One region of the uncultured Rossellomorea sp. genome, then DNA from elsewhere that is predicted to be linked to it. Evidence: predicted binding sites of a transcription regulator. Region 1 holds the regulator's gene; the other holds the start of a gene.

Region 1 (9,751 bases):
TAAATGAGCTGTACTGTGACGAAGAATTTCCAGAGCATCTTCTCCTGGAGGTGTAACGATTTCTATCGCCCCATCCTCTTGGATCCCTGTACGCAAGTCGATTAATACATTATTTATTTTACCAGCGAGCGCCTTCTTTTTCAGTCCGGGACTGATGGACGCAGCAATCTCTTCTGTTGTCGTCCCTTTAGGAAACTCCTTTACATTTCCATCAGGGAACTGAATTTTCACTACTTCTGACATGTAATTTCACTCCTTAAATAATCTCTATAAAACATAAAAAACCCCGCCCCTTCACGTTTGAAGGGACGAGGTTAATAAGTAAACTCGTGGTTCCACCCAACTTCTCATTGTGCCCAAAATACAGACAATGACTTCATTGAAAACGAATAACGACATTTAGCCGTCAATCATTACTGTGAATCCGTCAAGATTCAGTTCATAATTGAAGTTCCGAGGTGGTAAATATCACTACCGAATTAGGAAGCTTGCAGCCGGGAGACTTCCCTCTCTGTGAATGGAATAGGAATATTCTTGTCCTCATCATAACCTTTATTTATTGACTTATTATGTAGGTATTATAATCGGTTATGTTTTGAAAAGCAAGCCTATTCATTCGCGATATCCCACGAAGGATACAGAAGCGTGTCAGGAAAATAACTCAACGGCAGGAGATCGATCCGTTCTTCGAAAATGTTCTGAAGCGTCCTGATCAATTGATGGTCACCATTTCCATAGACGAGTATCTTTTCCGGGGCAATGGATAATAACGGAGCAATGGTGTACGAATCAACATATAAGGGATGATTCGTCAATAATCGTTTATCAATCGCCTTTGTCAGTTCCTGGCGTGTCAGCTCTTTCATGTCTTCATCAAAGAAACGATAGCCGTAACCCGTCGAGTACAGATGGATCGTGCGCATTTTCTGCTCCCTCGATGCTAGATACTCCCGCAGCATATGAACAAACATTTGATATTCCTGCTCCATCTTATATTCATCTATAGCAAGATCCACCATGAGGAGGAGTCTCTCCTGAAGGTTCTTCAGCCTGAACTTGCTAAAAGAGTCGAATGATATGGGAGTCTTTCCTTCCAACAATAGCTCCAGGCTGTCATGGACGTATTTGACCTCGTCCCATTCACCAATCAGCTCCATCAATTCAGGTCGTTCACCCATCCTCATCTCTGATACGACTTCTAATATTTGATTGATTTCATCAACATCTTCATAGAAATAATTTTCTTTCAGGGCTGATTCGGACCAGTCCATGCATTTATCATTTAAGACAAAGTGTGAAACCCCATTGAATAGCTTTTCTCTTTCCTTGAAGAAGGGGGAAACCTCTATCGTCAGATTATAGTGAGTTGTATGTTGAAAAAGCGTTTCATGAAACCATGATTGGATGAACTCTTTATTGAGGTATTCTTGAAGCTTTACCGCATCACTTTTTTGCTTAAAAATAAATTCAATCAAACTTTCTCGCCTCCTTAAACCCAATTCCCTGATTTATATATATGGGAGGCTTGTATCATTTAGAAGTTGATGAGGGAATTTAATTGACTCTTTTCTTCACTATGTAGTTATGGACACCATGAACATGCGTTCGCTTCCGTGCACGATGAGTGAATCCGGCCGTTTCTTTCGATAATCCGGACGTTTCTCTCGGAAATCCGGACGTTTCTCTCGGAAATCCAGCCGTTTCTTTCGGAAATCCGGCCGTTTCTCTCGATAATCCAGCCGTTTCTCTCGATAATCCAGCCGAAAACCTCCATAATCCAGCCGTTTTGCAATAATTGTAAAAAAATCACATCAAAATGTCCAATGTCTACACCTAAATTTACACACATAAAAAAGAGAGGAAATCGCATCGCATGTAATTTCCTCTCTTTCAATCTATTCTCTTCTATTCCTTCCATCGATCAACACAGGCTGGGATAGATATTTAATCCGCTCCATGATCCTTGCCGCCTTCAGCTTTTCTTCTTCTCCTCTTTGGCTGTATGTCAAATGATGAGTCAGCTCGCTGAAGTTGAAGTTGGAGGTGAAGAATGTAGGCAGGTTCTCAAGCATTCTGTACTGGAGGATCGTCCCCAAGATCTCATCTCTCCCCCAGCTAGACATCGTTTCTGCGCCGATGTCATCGAGCATGAGTATCGGGGCTGATTTTACCATCTCAAGCTTTTCATTCACCGTATTATCACCGAGTGATTGTTTGATCTCCCTGAAGAACTCGGGAACATACACGATAAGAGAACCGATTTTTTTCTCGGCGAGTTCATTGGCCATGGCCCCTAACAAATAGGACTTGCCGACCCCGAACTTCCCGTAAAAATAGAGTCCTTTCATTTTCGTGCCCTCTGTATAGGTCTCCACGAAATTCTTTGCAAGCCGCACTGCTTCCAGACGGCTTTTCGAATCAAGGTCAAGGGTTGAGAAAGATGCTTGTAAAATATCCTTCGGTACATACAGGCTTTTGATTAGACGCTGGGCGCTCGTCCTTTCATCGTGGATGACTTTTCGAGGGCAGCGATGATAATCAATGTCGATTGTGTTGCCCCTGATCACTAAGTGGGGATCATACCCCTCCATCATATTCTTACACTCCTGTAAAGAAGGGCAATAACGGCATTCCTTACTTTGAGAAATGTATTCATATAACTTCATAAGGCTCTCATTCACCATTTCCCCTGTAACACGGTCTTCATTCCTGCGAATAAAATCCTTCACATCATTGTTTTCAAGAATCTCTTTTTTCATTTGCTCATATCTTTGTTGAAACGAACCAGAAGCCGCCAACCTTTTCAGGGTGTTGTTTATTCTTTCCACCGCTATGTTCACCTACTTCCGAAAATTTTTAAGCTCTTCTTCGAGTTTTTTCTTCTCTGCCTCGAAATCGTATTCTTCCTGAGAGGAATCGTTTTCTTTCTCCACTTCTCCTTCTTGGAACCATTCCGGGAGTTTTTCTGTCCGAATCGGCTTTCTTCGCCTATTCGTTTTATTTTCCTTTTTCCCTTCAGCCCACTCCAAATACTGCTTGTGTTCCTTCTTGGCTAAATCCATTGCTTCGCTTGCAGTCGTAACCTTTTTCCTCGACCAATGAGATGCGATTTTTTCCATATATCCCTTTGTCAGCTTCATATCTGTTTTTAATAGGACATATTGTATAAGAACGTTCATAACACCAAGCGGCAGCTTCTGTGACATGAGCACTTCTTCTACGGCCTGCAGATCAGACTTAGAAGGGGCACCGCCATTCGAAATATCAGATAGTACGTCTTTTGGAGACGTGTTTTCAAGGTATTCAATCAGCTCCTCTTCTTTGGAGAGGGGTTTATACGCTGGTTCAGGTTTCTTGGTCTCGATTCTGGTAGTCAAATCGGGCAATTGATCCCCTGTTTGTAGCCCATACCAATCCCGTGCAGTTTTACGCAATAATTCTATATCGATGGTATCATCAGCATCCAGGGAACTTAAGACGATATTTTTCATTTGAATAGGATCGATGCCGTATAAATAGCTCAGCTTCAGTACCGTTTCCTTCACAGTCGCTGTAAAGGCTTTTCGCGGAACCATGGATTCGGATAATCCCGCCAGCAATAACTGAAAATCAAAATCGATGTCGTCTAATGGAATCCCTTCATTCCTTCCATAGTTCATATATTGTTCACCAGACTTGGTTTCCGAATCCACATTTGCATCATGGTGAAGAAAATTAATTTGCTCCGATGTAAAAACATCCTGAAAGGATCGAGTGATATTCGAGTACTGCTGTTTATCAACCGATTCGTCAGTGAAAAACTTCTTCAAACGCAAGTAATGAGTTCTGCCGATTTTCCGGTAAAGATACACATTCAACATACCATCATGAAAGAATTCCTGAGGGGAAAGAGGAGGCTGCAGTTCATAGAGAAAGCTGCGGTCCCCGTTGTCCCTTTTTTCATATGCCTTTAACAAGCCGATTCCCTCAAGCTTCATCCGCGCTTCGTAGACGTCCTGAAGATTCACGGACAGTATGTTCATAAGGTGATAATGGGTGGAATCAGTCGACCAGAGCCGATTTTCTTCGACTTCTCCCCATAAACTCATATAAAGACTGTAGCACACTGAACCAATTAAAGGCTGGTACAGAAATGTAATGATTTTCCGGTCATATTCCTGAAGCATCCCATTTGTCCCTACCGTGTAGGGATCGATTGGCTGTATTTCATTCCAATGCTTCTTCATCATAGTTGGATTCTACCTTTCAAAGAAATAAAGAGAAAAGAGCTAAAGAATTACATCTTCAGCTCATTCTTCTACTCTTTTTTTATTAATTCTTTCAGTTCGTCTATAAATACATTAATATCCTTAAACTGTCGATAAACAGATGCAAAGCGTACGTATGCAACTTCATCTACCTTGGCAAGTTGATCCATGACCATCTCACCGATCTTAACGGATTCTACCTCAGAAGCACCTTGATTTCGGAGTTCCTTTTCAATATCCGTTGAGATCTTTTCTAATCTCTCAAGAGGTACCGGGCGCTTCTCACAAGCCTTGATCAACCCTCTCAAAATCTTCTCTCGACTAAACTCTTCTCTTACCCCTTCTTTTTTCACCACAATTAAAGGAAGCTCTTCTACCTTCTCGAAGGTCGTGAAGCGAAAAGTGCATTCTTCACATTCTCTTCTTCTCCTGATCGAACGTCCTTCATCAGCAGGCCGGGAGTCCACCACTCGGGTACCATTATGCTGGCAAGACGGGCATTTCATAATATCAGCTCCGTTATTACATACTCTTACTTTCATCATATAAAAAAGCTGCGCTGTACACAAGCTTCTATGGGATTTACCGTTATTTCACTTTTGTCAATTCACTATCAAGCTTCTGATAATAATGGCTGATCTGCGCTTTTAACACCGTATATGTACCAAAGACCTTCCCTTTGTCTGCACTCACCTTGAAATCGACTGCCGTTTCAAAAGGCCTTACGGTGATGACTGTTGCGACGATGAACAGTTGGGGAGTCCCATTTTTACGAACCGTGATTTCCCCTCTGTCCTTAGACTGGGAAATCACCTCATATTCAGAGGATGAGAATAACTCTAGTACTGCATTAAATGCACCTTGATGCATGGATTTATAATATCGTGATTGCAGGTCTTTATCTTCGTGCTTATCAGATGTCTCACATTCTGATTGAAATCGTTTAAACAGGGTACGTATTCCGCTCATATAAAGTTCCTCCCTTTATTTACCCTTATTTTACACGAAAACCGCACGAATGAAAATTCAAAATCAATTCCTTTACAAAAGCACAAAAAAAGAGATGCATCCAATACGCATCTCTTCTGAGTTATTTTCAATTAAAGGGCTTGTGCCTGAGACTTCTTCACTTGTACCGGACCCATACCACGTGGCAATTCGATTGTTTCACGCGTGTCAGCACCAAGAGCATCTGCAATATATTCAGCAGCGATGTTAGGATCTAAATCACCGCAAGTATATACATCTATACTGGCATAACCATGTTCAGGAAAACTGTGAATAGTCAGATGTGATTCTGAAATGATCACAACTCCACTCACACCTTGAGGAGCAAATTTATGGAAAGCTACCTCACGAACCTCTGCACCTGATTTAAGTGCAGCATCGACGAATGTTTTTTCAATTCCTACTACATCGTTTAATTTTTCAAAATCGCAACCCCATAATTCCGAGATTACATGACGACCCATTGTTTCCATTGAGTGTTTCCCCCTTTGACATAATTTTTTTCGTCAAAATGAACGTGTCCTTTGGCAAAATCTTAACTACCACGGGGGAAAGTTAGTCCGAAGAGGTCCTAACCCTTTAAGTAGTTAAATCAGTATTCATTTGCTAATAAGAAGTTCACGAAAAATAGTATACTTTGTTTAAAACTGTTTTGCAATAAATTTTTATAAACTTTTTTATATGGGTGGACGATCGGTTGATTGCAACGAGATTATGCGGGTTATCACCCAAAATAGTAAAGTGAGTTTTGGATTATGTTCTAAATGTTGACCGTTCCTTTTCGCTCCAGGCACTTGCTTTCCGCGGGGCGGGCGGTGAGCCTCCTCGGCTTCGCCTGCGGGGTCTCACCTGTCCCGCTATTCCCGCAGGAGTCAAGTGCCTTCCGCTACAATCCACTCTGTGATGCTACACTTTTTCTAATTATACTTTTTGATAGATAAACATAAAAAAGCTCCTTTGCAGAATTTGTTCCTAAAATATTTAATACATCCCCATTAAATAAAGTGTTCTATACCATCATTCTTAAAAAGCGAAATAAAAGAAAAAAAACGCACCTGGAAAGGTACGTTCTAAGGATGATGCTTATTGTTTATGTTGATTCTTTCAAACGTTGACTTTTTGTTTTGCGTTCATTTTTGTTGCTACGAATTTAGCCAGATCGACGACGCGGCATGAATAGCCCCACTCGTTATCGTACCAGGCAAGTACTTTCACTTTTCGATCTCCCATTACCATCGTGGATAATCCGTCGATGATCGCTGAATGAGGATTTGTATTAAAGTCGATCGAAACCAAAGGTTCTGTTGTGTATTCCAGCACTCCATGTAAAGAACCAAGAGATGCTGTAATAAATGCTTCGTTGATTTCTTCTACTGTTACGTCTCTTTTCACATCTACAACCAGGTCCACTAGTGAAACATTTGGTGTAGGGACACGTAATGCCATTCCGTGAAGCTTGCCGTTTAATTGAGGCAGAACCAATGATAATGCTTTTGCTGCACCAGTCGTTGTCGGGATGATCGACTGGCCGCACGCTCTCGCTCTTCTCAAATCTTTATGGGGATTATCAATATTTTTTTGGTCATTTGTGTAAGCATGGACTGTCGTCATAAGTCCGTTTTCAATACCAAATTGCTCATCTAATACCTTCGCAACTGGTGCTAAGCAGTTCGTTGTACAAGATGCATTTGAAATCACGCTGTGTTCTTCAATATTTAATGCGCTTTCATTTACACCCATCACAATGGTAACGTCTTCATTTTTACCTGGGGCCGTCAGGATGACTTTTTTGGCTCCCGCTTCTAAATGCAGGCTCGCTTTGTCTTTTGAATTGAATTTTCCTGTTGCTTCAATGACAATATCAATATCCAATTCGTTCCAAGGTAATGCTTTAGGATCACGATTGCTTAATAGTAGGACACGTTTCCCGTTGACGATGAGTGCATCATCTTCTGTCACTACATCTGCCTGGAATGTTCCATGATTTGTGTCATACTTTATTAAATGGGCTAGCGTTTCAGCTGGGTAGCTTGCGTTAATGGCTACAACCTCTAAGTTTTCCTCTAATATTGCTTTTCTGAAAACCATTCTCCCAATACGTCCAAAACCATTGATTGCAATTTTCGCCTTCATAAATCCGGCTCCCCTCTATATTAATGTTATACTTATATGTTTATTTGCTAAAAATAGTATAACATATTTAGAGAATTAGTTAATAAGTATTTTGCGGATTTTTAATGTTTTATTATTCTGACAAATCAGCTTATTGAATGTATATTTTTATGGATTGGATTCATACATTTTTTCAATGAAATAGATTTTGATTTTAACATTGATCGTTCCTTTCCGCTCCAGGCACTTTCTTTCCGCGGGGAGGAAGTCGAGGCTCCTCGGCTGCGCCTGCGGGGTCTCGACCTTTCCTCTATTTCCCGCAGGAGTAAAGTGCCTTACGCTACAATCCACTCTGTGCTGATACATATTTACTAACTATACATTTTGACAGACAAACACCATGAGGCTTATATAGATACGTTTAGAGATTGTCCTATATACAAACGCATACCCAAAAACAAATATTTATCGTCATAACTACTAATTCATCTAGTGGACCAAATAAAAAGCCGACAAGAGGTTTCTTGTCGGCTCATTTGTCATTCTATGGTTTTAGATTCCACTCCACTAAGAGTGCATCAAGCTGTTCTTTGGTCTCATGTAGAGATCCGTTGTTGTCGATGACTGCGTCGGCAAGGCTTGCTTTATCCTTTAAGGGGAATTGGGAAGCGATGCGGGATGATGCGTCTTCACGGTTAAAGTTGTTCCGCTCCATCAGGCGGGATAGTTGGGTTTCTTGGTCCACGTATACCACGACTGTGCGATCAACCATCCACGTCAAATCACTTTCGAATAAAAGAGGGATATCCATGAAAATCGTGTGTTTACCAGCTGCAATGGCTTCATCTTTATGTGCGAGCATCATGCTTCTGACGGCAGGATGAACGATTCCATTCAGCTTTTTTCGTTTTTCTTCAGAGTTAAAGATGATTTGACCGAGTTTTTCCCGATTGATGGTTGAATCGTGATCGTGCAGTATGTGTTCACCGAATTCTTCCACAATCGCAAGATAAGCAGGCTGATCAACCTCAACCACCATACGGGCGGCAAGGTCGGCGTCTATTATCGTATATCCTTTTTCATTTAACATAGTTGAAACTGTACTTTTACCACTTGCAATACCACCTGTTAATCCTATAATGGTTCCCATTATCGTATTCCTTTCTAGCTCAGCCACTAAAACCGGAGGATCCCTATAAGGATCAAGAGAACTCCCGGAAGAAATGATACTCGATGAATCCACCGTAAATGAGAGAAGAACTCTCCCATCTTCAATCCTGAGAATAAGAACGTAAAGCTCATCAACAGGATTGCCAAAGTAAGTAATAATGGCGAGAAATTTAATAACGCGGCACCGATTCCGGCACCGAATGCATCGAGTGACAGGGCGATCCCAAGCATGAATGCCTCGATTCCCGTAATCGTACCCGATCTATCAAAGTCTGCCGTTAACGGCCTTCTTAAAATTTGAACCACCAGGCCTATGGATTTGATCTCAAAGTTAATCAGCGTCTTTTCCTGGGATAATACCGTTTCTTTTTCCGGTCTAAAGAACTGGTACAATACGGCCGCTCCTATTACAACTAGAATCAGCCCGCCAATTCTGCCAGCCCAAACCGGTGTGATGATGGATCCGATGGTTTGACCGAGCAACATGGCTAACAATAAAGAGCTTGCCGAACAAATGGATATGATGCTGATTGATTTTGTAGGGATTTTCACTTTTCGTAATCCGTAGGTTAAACCGGTGCTAAAACTATCAAGACTTACAGCAAACGCCAGCAGTAATAAGGAGATTGTTTCACTCATCTAATAGCCCTCCCAAAAATCATTACAATACTATATGGTAAGGGCTTATCAGATGTTAAATGTTCTTTCTACCGTTGGCAATCAGGACAATAGTGAGTCCCTCTCCCTGCAGAAACCTTCTTCTCAATGGGAGTCCCACATTGACGGCACGGCTCTTCTTTCCGGCTATACACGTAGAGGTTCTGTTGGAACATCCCCATTTGACCCTGGGAATTCACGTAGGATCGAATCGTACTTCCACCCATTTCAACGGCTTCGGTTAGCGTATGAATAATTTCTTTATGCAAACGTTCAATTTCTTCCGTTGAAAGGGATTTTGATTTCCTGTCAGGATGTATACCCGCACGGAATAACGCTTCATCTACATAGATGTTCCCCAGTCCCACGAGGACCGTCTGATCTAATAATGTGGCTTTTACGATTCTTTCTGTCTTGCTCAGCTTCTCTGTTAAGTAGTCTGTTGTAAACTCGGATTGGAATGGCTCCGGTCCCAACTGCAGGAGGGGAAGGTGAAGCAACTCCTCCCCTTTCTTGAAAAGGTGCATCGTCCCGAACTTCCGGACATCACGGTATCT
Region 2 (9,751 bases), 310 kb from region 1:
AGGATTGCCTCTAAGGCAATCCTTTCACATTATTTTTTATGTTTTACTTTACCTGTCCACTTTTTAAAGCCGCCCTGCAATTGGTGAAGATCTCGGTATCCTTTGCGGTGAAGCATTTGAGCTGCTCGTCCGCTGCGGAGTCCGCTTTGGCAATAAAGGTAAACGGGTTGATCGGCACGGATTTCCTTTTGTCTCATTTTTATTTGAGATAGGGGGATATTTCGTGCGCCAAGTACGTGACCGTTTTCAAATTCATTCGCTTCACGAACATCTATCAATTGAGCTTTACGATATCCTGCTCGAAATTCTTCTTCAGTCAATGTATTCACAATTCTCTTTTGATAGAAGAACGTAAAGAGTGAATAAACAATGATTCCACCAAGTACGACTAAAAGAATATATAATCCTTCCATCATTCATGCTCCTTTCTACAAATGCGCTATCTTCTATTATATTCATGAAAGCTCCGAGAATCAAAACAAATTTATTATTTTATAGCAAACACTTTCCAATCTGTTTTTCTTTGTTTTTTCGATTGGATTTGATAGACTAGTAACGGACTTGAATGAAGTTGAAGGATTACATAATAAAATATCAAAGAGAAGACGTAAATGAGGTATGATGCATGAAAAAGGAAACATGGAGATTCATTGACTCAGGGAATTGTTCCCCTTCTTATAATATGGCCCTTGATGAGGCGCTACTCGATTGGCATAGTGAAGGGAAGATTCCTCCGACGATTCGTTTTTACGGTTGGGATCCCGCGACACTATCGATTGGCTACTTCCAAAAGGTAGAAAAGGAAATCAATCTTGAAGCCGTTAAGGAGCACGGACTCGGATTCGTCAGAAGACCGACTGGAGGCAGGGGGGTTCTGCATGAACATGAATTGACGTACAGCGTCATTGTTTCAGAAGATCATCCTGAAATGCCTAAAACAGTAACGGAAGCGTATCGTGTCATCTCGGAAGGAATTCTAAAGGGATTTCAGGGCCTGGGCCTTGAAGCCTACTTTGCTGTTCCGAAAACAGCAGAAGAGAGGGAAGGATTAAAAAATCCACGTTCAGCTGTTTGTTTTGATGCACCCAGCTGGTATGAACTGGTGGTAGAAGGAAGGAAAGTGGCAGGCAGTGCCCAGACGCGTCAAAAGGGCGTCATCCTCCAGCACGGCTCTATCCTCCTGGATCTTGACGAAGATAAATTGTTTAGTCTGTTTAATTATCCATCTGACAGGGTAAAAGAGCGTATGCAGCGAGCTTTTAAAAACAAGGCCGTTGCGATGAACGAAATCAGTTCTGAAACGGTCACCATGGACATGGCCAAGGAAGCGTTCAAAAAAGGTTTTGAAGAAGGACTGAATATCCACCTGGAACCATATGAACTTTCTGAAGAGGAAACACAATATGTTGTGGACCTTGCCGAAACCCGGTACGAATCAGATGATTGGAATTTTAAACGATAAAATTTTTTTGTAGAAAAAAAGCGATGCTTGTCGCTTTTTTCCTATTTTACCAACTATTACGCGACTTGGATTTATATCAAGTTCTAAATTAATAGAAATGGTCGGAGTATTATATGATTTTCTATTGTTTCCTCCTGTTTTCTATTTTTATTGGCTTATTATCCGTTTGACAAACAAATGACCTATTGACCCGAAACACAATATATGGTGTGTCGAATAATTTTTTGCACACTATATGTTGTGTTTATTTATTGCTTTTCTAATAGAGCTATGATATCGTATTATTTGATATTACACATCAAAGTAAATAACAAACAAATGAAAGATTTGAGATAGAAGGAGTTGTCTTTATGACTGTTGCGTCGAAAAACACAATGAAATTAAACATCGAAAGATTAAATCAGGATATCGGATTATTTCCTCAAGTACATCCCATTACACCGGATATGAATACTACACACAAAGGTGTATCCCGTCTTGTCATGATTGATCGTTATTCTTTCAAAGACACGGAAAAAATCACCCTTTCTGAAGGAGACTTTGTAGTCCTCACCATCAAAGAAGATCCTAAATTCCCTGCAAGAGGGTTAGGTTACATCACAAGCATCGATTGGGAAACGAAGAAAGCAGATGTTTGGATCGAAGAAGAGTACAGAAGTGCCATAGACAAACCTGAAGAAATGGAAACGGGTATCGTTTCTAGAACACTGGATGTAATTGAAAAACCTCTCGAAGTCTACTACGAACAAATTGCAAAGCGTAACGCAACAGGCTTAGCAGAAGTGGAAGAAACTCCTGAAAAGAGACAAGTTTGGTTTGAGAAGTTCTATCATGAATTGGTGAACCTGCATTTTGTTCCTGCTGGTCGAGTGCTTTATGGAGCGGGTGCCGGAACGGATGTTACGTACTTTAACTGTTACGTGATGCCTTTCGTACAGGATTCACGTGAAGGGATTTCAGAACATCGCAAGCAGGTAATGGAGATCATGAGCCGAGGCGGGGGAGTAGGAACGAATGGATCGACGCTTCGTCCGCGCAATACCCTTGCAAAAGGTGTGAACGGTAAATCCTCCGGTTCGGTTTCCTGGCTGGATGACATCGCCAAATTGACTCATTTGGTTGAGCAGGGCGGTTCAAGACGCGGGGCACAAATGATCATGTTATCAGATTGGCATCCCGATATTATCGAATTCATCATTTCTAAAATGCAAAACCCGCGTATTCTGCGTTATCTCCTTGAGAATACAGAAGATGAAACCATTAAAAAAGCGGCACAGGATAAATTGAAATTCACCCCTCTGACGGAACAAGAGGAAGCGATGTATCAAGGAATCCTGAACTATAGACAAATCCCCGGGTATGGTGGGTTTGATGCGAAGATCCTTAAGAATGCAGAAGAAAAGCTGCGTACAGGCGGAACATATAGCGTCCATAATTCAGAGTTTCTGACAGGTGCCAATATTTCTGTTTGTTTAACAAGCGACTTTATGGAAGCTGTGGAAAACGATCGTGAGTATGAACTCCGCTTCCCGGATGTTGAAAGTTACAATGAAGAGCAAATGAAATACTACAATGAAGAATGGCACAATGTCGGTGACGTCCGAGAGTGGGAAAAGCTTGGATACAAAGTCCGTACCTACCGTAAGATCAAAGCGAAAGAGCTTTGGAATCTTATCAATGTTTGTGCAACGTATTCAGCTGAGCCTGGAATCTTCTTTATTGATAACGCGAATGATATGACGAATGCGAAAGCTTATGGTCAAAAGGTAGTTGCTACCAACCCATGTGGTGAACAGCCTCTTGCTCCTTATTCAGTGTGTAATCTGGCAGCCGTGAATCTGGCTCAGTTTGCCAATAAAGAGACGAAAACCGTTGATTTCGAAAAGTTGAAGCGTACCGTTGAAGTGGGTGTTCGCATGCAGGATAATGTCATTGATGCGACTCCGTACTTCCTGGATGAAAACAAAAAGCAGGCCCTTGGTGAGCGACGTGTTGGCCTTGGGGTTATGGGGCTTGCAGACTTGTTGATCTATTGTGAAAAAGAATACGGTTCAGAAGAAGGTAACCAGCTGGTTGATGAGGTGTTCGAAGCCATCGCAACAACCGCTTATCGTGCATCCGTTGAATTATCCAAGGAAAAGGGAAGCTTCCCATTCCTTACTGGAAGTACCGACGAAGAAACGAAGGCTTTACGAAAAGCGTTTGTGGAAACAGGTTTCATGAAGAAAATGCCTGAGGATGTACGGGATGACATTCAACACTACGGGATTCGAAACTCTCATCTGTTAACCGTTGCTCCAACAGGTTCAACAGGTACGATGGTTGGTGTATCTACAGGTCTCGAGCCATACTTCTCCTTCACATATTACAGAAGCGGCCGTCTTGGTAAGTTTATTGAAGTAAAAGCGGATATTGTAGAGGATTACTTAAAGAGAAATCCGGAAGCAGATGCTGACAATCTTCCAGAATGGTTTGTATCTTCCATGAGCCTGGCGCCACAAGCACATGCTGATGTTCAATGTGTCATCCAGAATTGGATTGACAGCTCCATTTCGAAAACCGTTAATGCCCCTCGTGGTTATACGGTTGAGCAAGTAGAAAAAGTGTATGAGCGTCTTTATAAAGGTGGAGCAAAAGGCGGTACGGTGTACGTTGATGGAAGCCGTGATTCGCAAGTTCTTACCCTCAAAGCAGAAGAAAACAGCTTTGATGACGAGCATGAAGCAGAACAAAAAGAGATTCCTACAACTAAAAAGCCGATCGTGTTACTCGATACGATTCAAGACGTGCGTTCAACAGACGTTACCATTGGTTCTGAAGTTGGAAATACGTGTCCTGTCTGCCGTAAAGGAACGGTAAAAGATATGGGCGGCTGCAATACTTGTACCAACTGCGGTGCTCAACTGAAGTGCGGTTTATAATAATAAAGATAGATAGGAGGGGACTGGTTCCCCTCCTATTTTTTTAGTCTAAAATCCTTCTTTGTGAATTAAAGATGTAGTAAGAGAAAAAGAAGGAGTGGAGCCTGTGGACATCGATGGCGTTTTTTCAGGCGGAGGCATCAAGGGGCTCGCCTTGATTGGGGCATATCAAGCATTAGAGGAGAAGGGCTACAGATTTAAGAGGCTCGCAGGAACGAGTGCAGGAGCAGTGATTGCAGCATTTATTGCTGCAGGTTATTCGAGCAGGGAGCTTTTGAAAATCATGGATGATATAGATTTTAATAAATTGCTGGACTCAAACGAGATCATCTCCTTTCCTATTATAAAATGGTTTCGGGTTTACCATCGTTTAGGTTTGTATAAAGGAGTGGCGCTTGAAAACTGGGTGGAAGAAAAGCTGAAGGCTAGAGGGATCTATACGTTCGCCGATTTACCTCCCCATTCACTCCGGGTGATCGCTTCAGATCTATCGAACGGCAGATTATTAGTTCTCCCTGACGACCTTGAGAAGTATGGAATAGCTAAAGAAACCTTTCCTGTTGCAAGGGCGATACGAATGAGTGCGAGTCTTCCTTATTTTTTCGAACCTGTAAAGTTACGATCTTTAGAAGGAATAAGTTTTATGGTGGATGGTGGGGTGCTCAGTAATTTTCCAATGTGGCTGTTCGATCGGGAAAATGTGAAAAAGGTGAGGCCGGTAATAGGGGTGAAGTTAAGTCACGATCTAGTCGGAAAGCCGAAAAAACAAATCAAGAATGCGATTGATATGTATGAAGCCCTCTTTACTACGATGAAAGATGCACATGATTCCAGATACATTTCCAGAAAACATGAAAAAAACATCATCTTTATTCCTACTGAAGGAGTGCTCACAACCGAATTCGAGTTAACCCCGGAAAGGAAAACAGAGCTCATCCGGTACGGAAAATCAAAAGCTGAAGCATTTCTGCAAAAATGGACATATTAATAAAACAATCGAGCTCCTAAAACGAGGCTCGATTGTTTTTCTTATTCTTCTTTCCTTCAATTACAGTCAGATTGGCATTGGATTTCTTGCGTATCGAACGTTTCTTTTGGGCGTTTGATACTTGTTGAGGCCTACTTGAAGACTTCTTCTTATGACGCTTCTTCGATTGCTTGGCTGCTTTAACAAACGCTCTCTGTTCATTACTATTACCAGCCCGCCTCCCGCTGAACCATCTTCGGTATATAAAGTAGATAATCCCGATGACGGCTGCTGTTACCAGTAATTGTTTTGCAAGCCCTAAAGGATTTCCGAATAGGGAAGTTACGAGCCCTACTATAGCTAACAATATTAATGTGGAAACAAAGATATTACGAGCGTTCAACAAAGCCACCTCCTTACAATACAATCCATCTTTAAATAATATCTATACTATTATTCTAGACAATTTCCTTGCTCTTTAATCGTATTTATTATCGTTTTTATGTGATTCATGTTGTACTTATTTTCTGAAACTTGGAAAGATAATATCTATTTTACTAAAAAATGATTCAAAGCACTAGAGGTAGCGATTCATTATACATATTTCCTTCCCTTACGCTGTTTATGAACCCATACCAACATACACACGAAAAATATGCAAAGCATGCAAATGTTTAAATCAATGGGACATACTACGAATGGAGGTGCTAAAGATGGCGGAACAAAAAGGACAACATGAAAAGATTCAGGATGGAACAGAAGAAAGCAAGGAGAATCCCCGATTAGAGCAAAATCAGGGTGAAAAACCACTTTCATTCATGGGAATGGTGGTTGTGACGGGCTTTATTGGTGGAATGTTATGGAGTGCAATTGCCTACCTTTGTTACTTTTTTTCCTTTACGAAAATTGAGCCTAATATCATTTTTGAGCCATGGGCGGTTGGGGACTGGGTGGACAAATGGATTGGAATCGTTCTTTCTATATTGGCTTACGGAGTGATTTCTATTGGAGTGGCCCTTATCTATTATGGTTTATTGAGGAAATTCAAGTCCATGTGGGTTGGAGTTGCTTATGGTGCAGCGTTATACCTGGCTTTCTTTTTACTGCTCAACCCACTCTTTCCGAGCATTCAATCCTTTACATCCATTGATTATCACACCCTGATCACAACCTTCTGCTTGTATATTTTATATGGTGTATTTATTGGCTACTCCATTTCCTATGAAGAAAACGAGTTGAGACATCAAGATCAGAAAGAAAAATCAGGTGAAGTTTCACATTAACAAATCCTTATTATCAGACAATTATGTAGGTATAGGTAAAAGGTTTATGTTAGAATGTTCATGATGAACATTCTATTTTTTTAGGAGTTTACATATGAATAAAATCTTGCTTTTAAATGGTCCTAACTTAAATAGGCTCGGGAAACGTGAACCCGATATTTATGGACATGTCACCCTGCCACAACTTGAGGAAAAGCTTTCGAAACAAGCAGAAGGTGAAGGGTTTCAACTCTTTTCAGCTCAATCGAACCATGAAGGGGAACTGATTGATTACATACACAGGGCAGAGGATGAAGGGTATGGGGGAATCATCCTGAATCCCGGTGCTTTCACGCATTACAGCTATGCGATAAGAGATGCAGTGGCTTCGGTATCAGTACCGGTAGTGGAAGTGCATATATCTAATATCCATGCCCGTGAAGCGTTCAGACATCAATCTGTCGTGGCAGCTGAAACGGTTGGCCAGATCGTCGGTTTTGGACTGTTTGGTTACGAATTGGCTTTACAAGCGATCATAAAGAACATTAAGGGAGTGGAATTGAATGAAGATTGAACGATTAAGAGAGACTTTTTCAGAAAACGAACTTGACGGGATTTTACTTACCAGTACCTACAACCGTCGGTACATGACAAACTTTACGGGTTCATCAGGTGTTGCTCTGATTTCTAAAGACAAAGCATTATTCATAACAGATTTCCGCTACATCGAGCAAGCAACCGAGCAGGCTGCCGATTTTGAAATCGTCCAGCATACTGGACCCATCCATGAGGAAGTAGCCAAACAAGTGAAAAACCTGGGGATCAAGAAACTGGGCTTCGAGAAGAACTACATGACATTCAGTGCGTATGACAGCTATCGTGAAGTGCTGGAAGCAGAACTTGTACCGGTATCAGGGCTGGTAGAAAAGTTACGCTTGATTAAGACACCTGAAGAGCTTAAGATAATTAAGGATGCGGCGGATATCGCCGATGCAGCATTTAAGCATATATTAGATTTTATCAAACCGGGTGTGACAGAGTTAGAGGTTTCCAATGAATTAGAATTCTTCATGAGAAAAGCAGGCGCAACTTCATCATCTTTTGACATCATCGTTGCTTCAGGTAATCGCTCTGCACTTCCTCATGGGGTGGCCAGTGATAAAGTCATTGAAAAAGGTGATTTTGTAACGTTGGATTATGGAGCATACTATAAAGGATATTGCTCTGATATGACACGTACCTTATCTGTAGGAGAACCAAGTGAGAAACTGAAAGAGATCTATGATGTTGTTCTTCAATCACAGCTTCTTGCCATGGAAAAAATCAAGCCTGGTATGACAGGTAAAGAAGCGGATGCGATTGCACGTGATTACATAACAGAAAAAGGGTATGGTGAGTATTTCGGACATTCACTGGGTCACGGAATCGGCCTTGAAGTTCATGAAGGACCAGGATTGTCCTCCCGTTCTGATGTGGTACTGGAGCCTGGAATGATCGTAACGGTTGAACCAGGAGTCTATGTTCCAGGTATTGGCGGTGTTCGAATTGAAGATGATACACTCATAACAGAAGATTCCAATGAAACACTGACACACTCTACAAAAGATCTAATCATTCTACCATTGTAGTCCCGACACAGGTCTACTTGACAATAGGAGGAAATAAACATGATTTCAGTAAATGATTTTCGAACAGGTTTAACAATTGAAGTCGACAACGGGATTTGGCGAGTAATTGATTTCCAACACGTTAAACCGGGTAAAGGAGCAGCATTCGTTCGCTCTAAACTTCGTAACCTGCGCACTGGTGCCATCCAGGAAAAAACATTCCGTGCGGGTGAAAAAGTAGGAAAAGCTCAAATTGATAACCGTAAAATGCAATACCTATATGCTAATGGTGACATGCATGTATTTATGGACAACGAAAGCTACGATCAAATTGAACTTCCTGCTTCTTCCATCGAATATGAATTGAAATACCTGAAAGAAAACATGGAAGTGTCCATCATGATGTACGGAGGAGAAACTCTTGGAGTTGAACTTCCTAACTCAGTTGAATTGAAAGTAACTGAAACAGAACCGGGCATCAAAGGCGACACAGCTTCCGGGGGTTCAAAACCTGCTACAGTAGAAACAGGATTGGTGGTTAACGTACCGTTCTTCGTCAACGAGGGAGACACATTGATCATTAATACAACTGACGGATCTTACGTATCACGTGGATGATTGAGTAAAAAGCCTGAGCGAGATTTTTCTCGTTTGGGCTTTTTTTATTTTTTTTGTTAGTGGCAGGGGAGTGTGTTAGCCGCCTCCGTTTTGGTTTATCTGCCATTCAGCAAATTTTGGAAATTTACGAATCCGCATTCTCCTTCATCTACAACTCTCCAAACAAAAACTCCCAATCCACACCTCATATCTTCCAACTCTACTGTCATAATCTTTTTTTACTAGAATACATTGTATTATCGGGAAGCATGTACGAAGAATTCATTTATGTCGTCCTATATTCCGAAGTGGAACAAGATTAGGAGGTACTTAATATGCAAGAAGTTCTAGCCTTACTACCCAGCACTATTTCTGACAAAGTCCTGAGCCTTCCACAAGATCTTATTGACCGAATTGAAGAAATTAGAGTTCGTACCAACCGCGTGTTGGAGGTCACGGCCAGGGGGAAGCCATATTTTCTTTCTTATACCGTTACCGAGGAAGATAGCGAACAACTCATTAACAAACTATCCCGGCATTCATTTTATACATTGGAAGAGGAACTGAAGAGAGGCTATATCACGATTGAAGGCGGACATCGAGTCGGCCTTGCCGGCAAGGTTATTCTAGAAGGTGGTGTGGTGAAAGGTATTCGGAATCTTTCTTCCTTTAACATCCGGATCGCGAGGCAAAAGCTTGGCATAGCTCAATCATTTTTTCCATATGTTTATGATAATGGCTGGAAGCATACGATGATTATCGGCTCTCCTCAAACAGGGAAAACCACATTACTCAGAGACCTTGCACGTATGATATCGACGGGCGTCCCGGAAAAAAAGATCCCCCCGTTTAAAGTTGGGATTGTCGATGAACGGTCAGAAATTGCCGGCTGTGTAAATGGAATCCCTCAGCTTTTATTCGGGCCAAGGGTGGAT

Evidence for each region. Region 1 encodes NrdR, which represses ribonucleotide reductase genes. Its sites were predicted from a motif close to AACACNATATATNGTGTT; they were not measured.
Region 2: the regulator NrdR is predicted to act here: its motif matches at 1,657-1,674, upstream of Q1B03_RS03710 (vitamin B12-dependent ribonucleotide reductase).

What each region holds. Positions count from the first base shown of each region.
Region 1 is NZ_CANKZT010000001.1:987,511-997,261, forward strand. It holds gene thrS (threonine--tRNA ligase) at 1-243, opposite strand, end outside; gene Q1B03_RS05235 (putative sporulation protein YtxC) at 609-1,475, opposite strand; gene Q1B03_RS05240 (hypothetical protein) at 1,583-1,894, opposite strand; gene dnaI (primosomal protein DnaI) at 1,896-2,828, opposite strand; gene Q1B03_RS05250 (replication initiation and membrane attachment family protein) at 2,841-4,229, opposite strand; gene nrdR (transcriptional regulator NrdR) at 4,298-4,753, opposite strand; gene Q1B03_RS05260 (cytosolic protein) at 4,836-5,216, opposite strand; gene speD (adenosylmethionine decarboxylase) at 5,348-5,728, opposite strand; gene Q1B03_RS05270 (glyceraldehyde-3-phosphate dehydrogenase) at 6,360-7,388, opposite strand; gene coaE (dephospho-CoA kinase) at 7,912-8,517, opposite strand; gene ytaF (sporulation membrane protein YtaF) at 8,544-9,176, opposite strand; gene mutM (DNA-formamidopyrimidine glycosylase) at 9,245-9,751, opposite strand, start outside.
Region 2 is NZ_CANKZT010000001.1:680,428-690,178, reverse strand. It holds gene Q1B03_RS03720 (rhodanese-like domain-containing protein) at 30-413, opposite strand; gene Q1B03_RS03715 (biotin/lipoate A/B protein ligase family protein) at 626-1,462, shown strand; gene Q1B03_RS03710 (vitamin B12-dependent ribonucleotide reductase) at 1,813-4,383, shown strand; gene Q1B03_RS03705 (patatin-like phospholipase family protein) at 4,490-5,371, shown strand; gene Q1B03_RS03700 (SA1362 family protein) at 5,388-5,753, opposite strand; gene Q1B03_RS03695 (YqhR family membrane protein) at 6,064-6,633, shown strand; gene aroQ (type II 3-dehydroquinate dehydratase) at 6,728-7,186, shown strand; gene Q1B03_RS03685 (Xaa-Pro peptidase family protein) at 7,176-8,240, shown strand; gene efp (elongation factor P) at 8,280-8,837, shown strand; gene spoIIIAA (stage III sporulation protein AA) at 9,152-9,751, shown strand, end outside.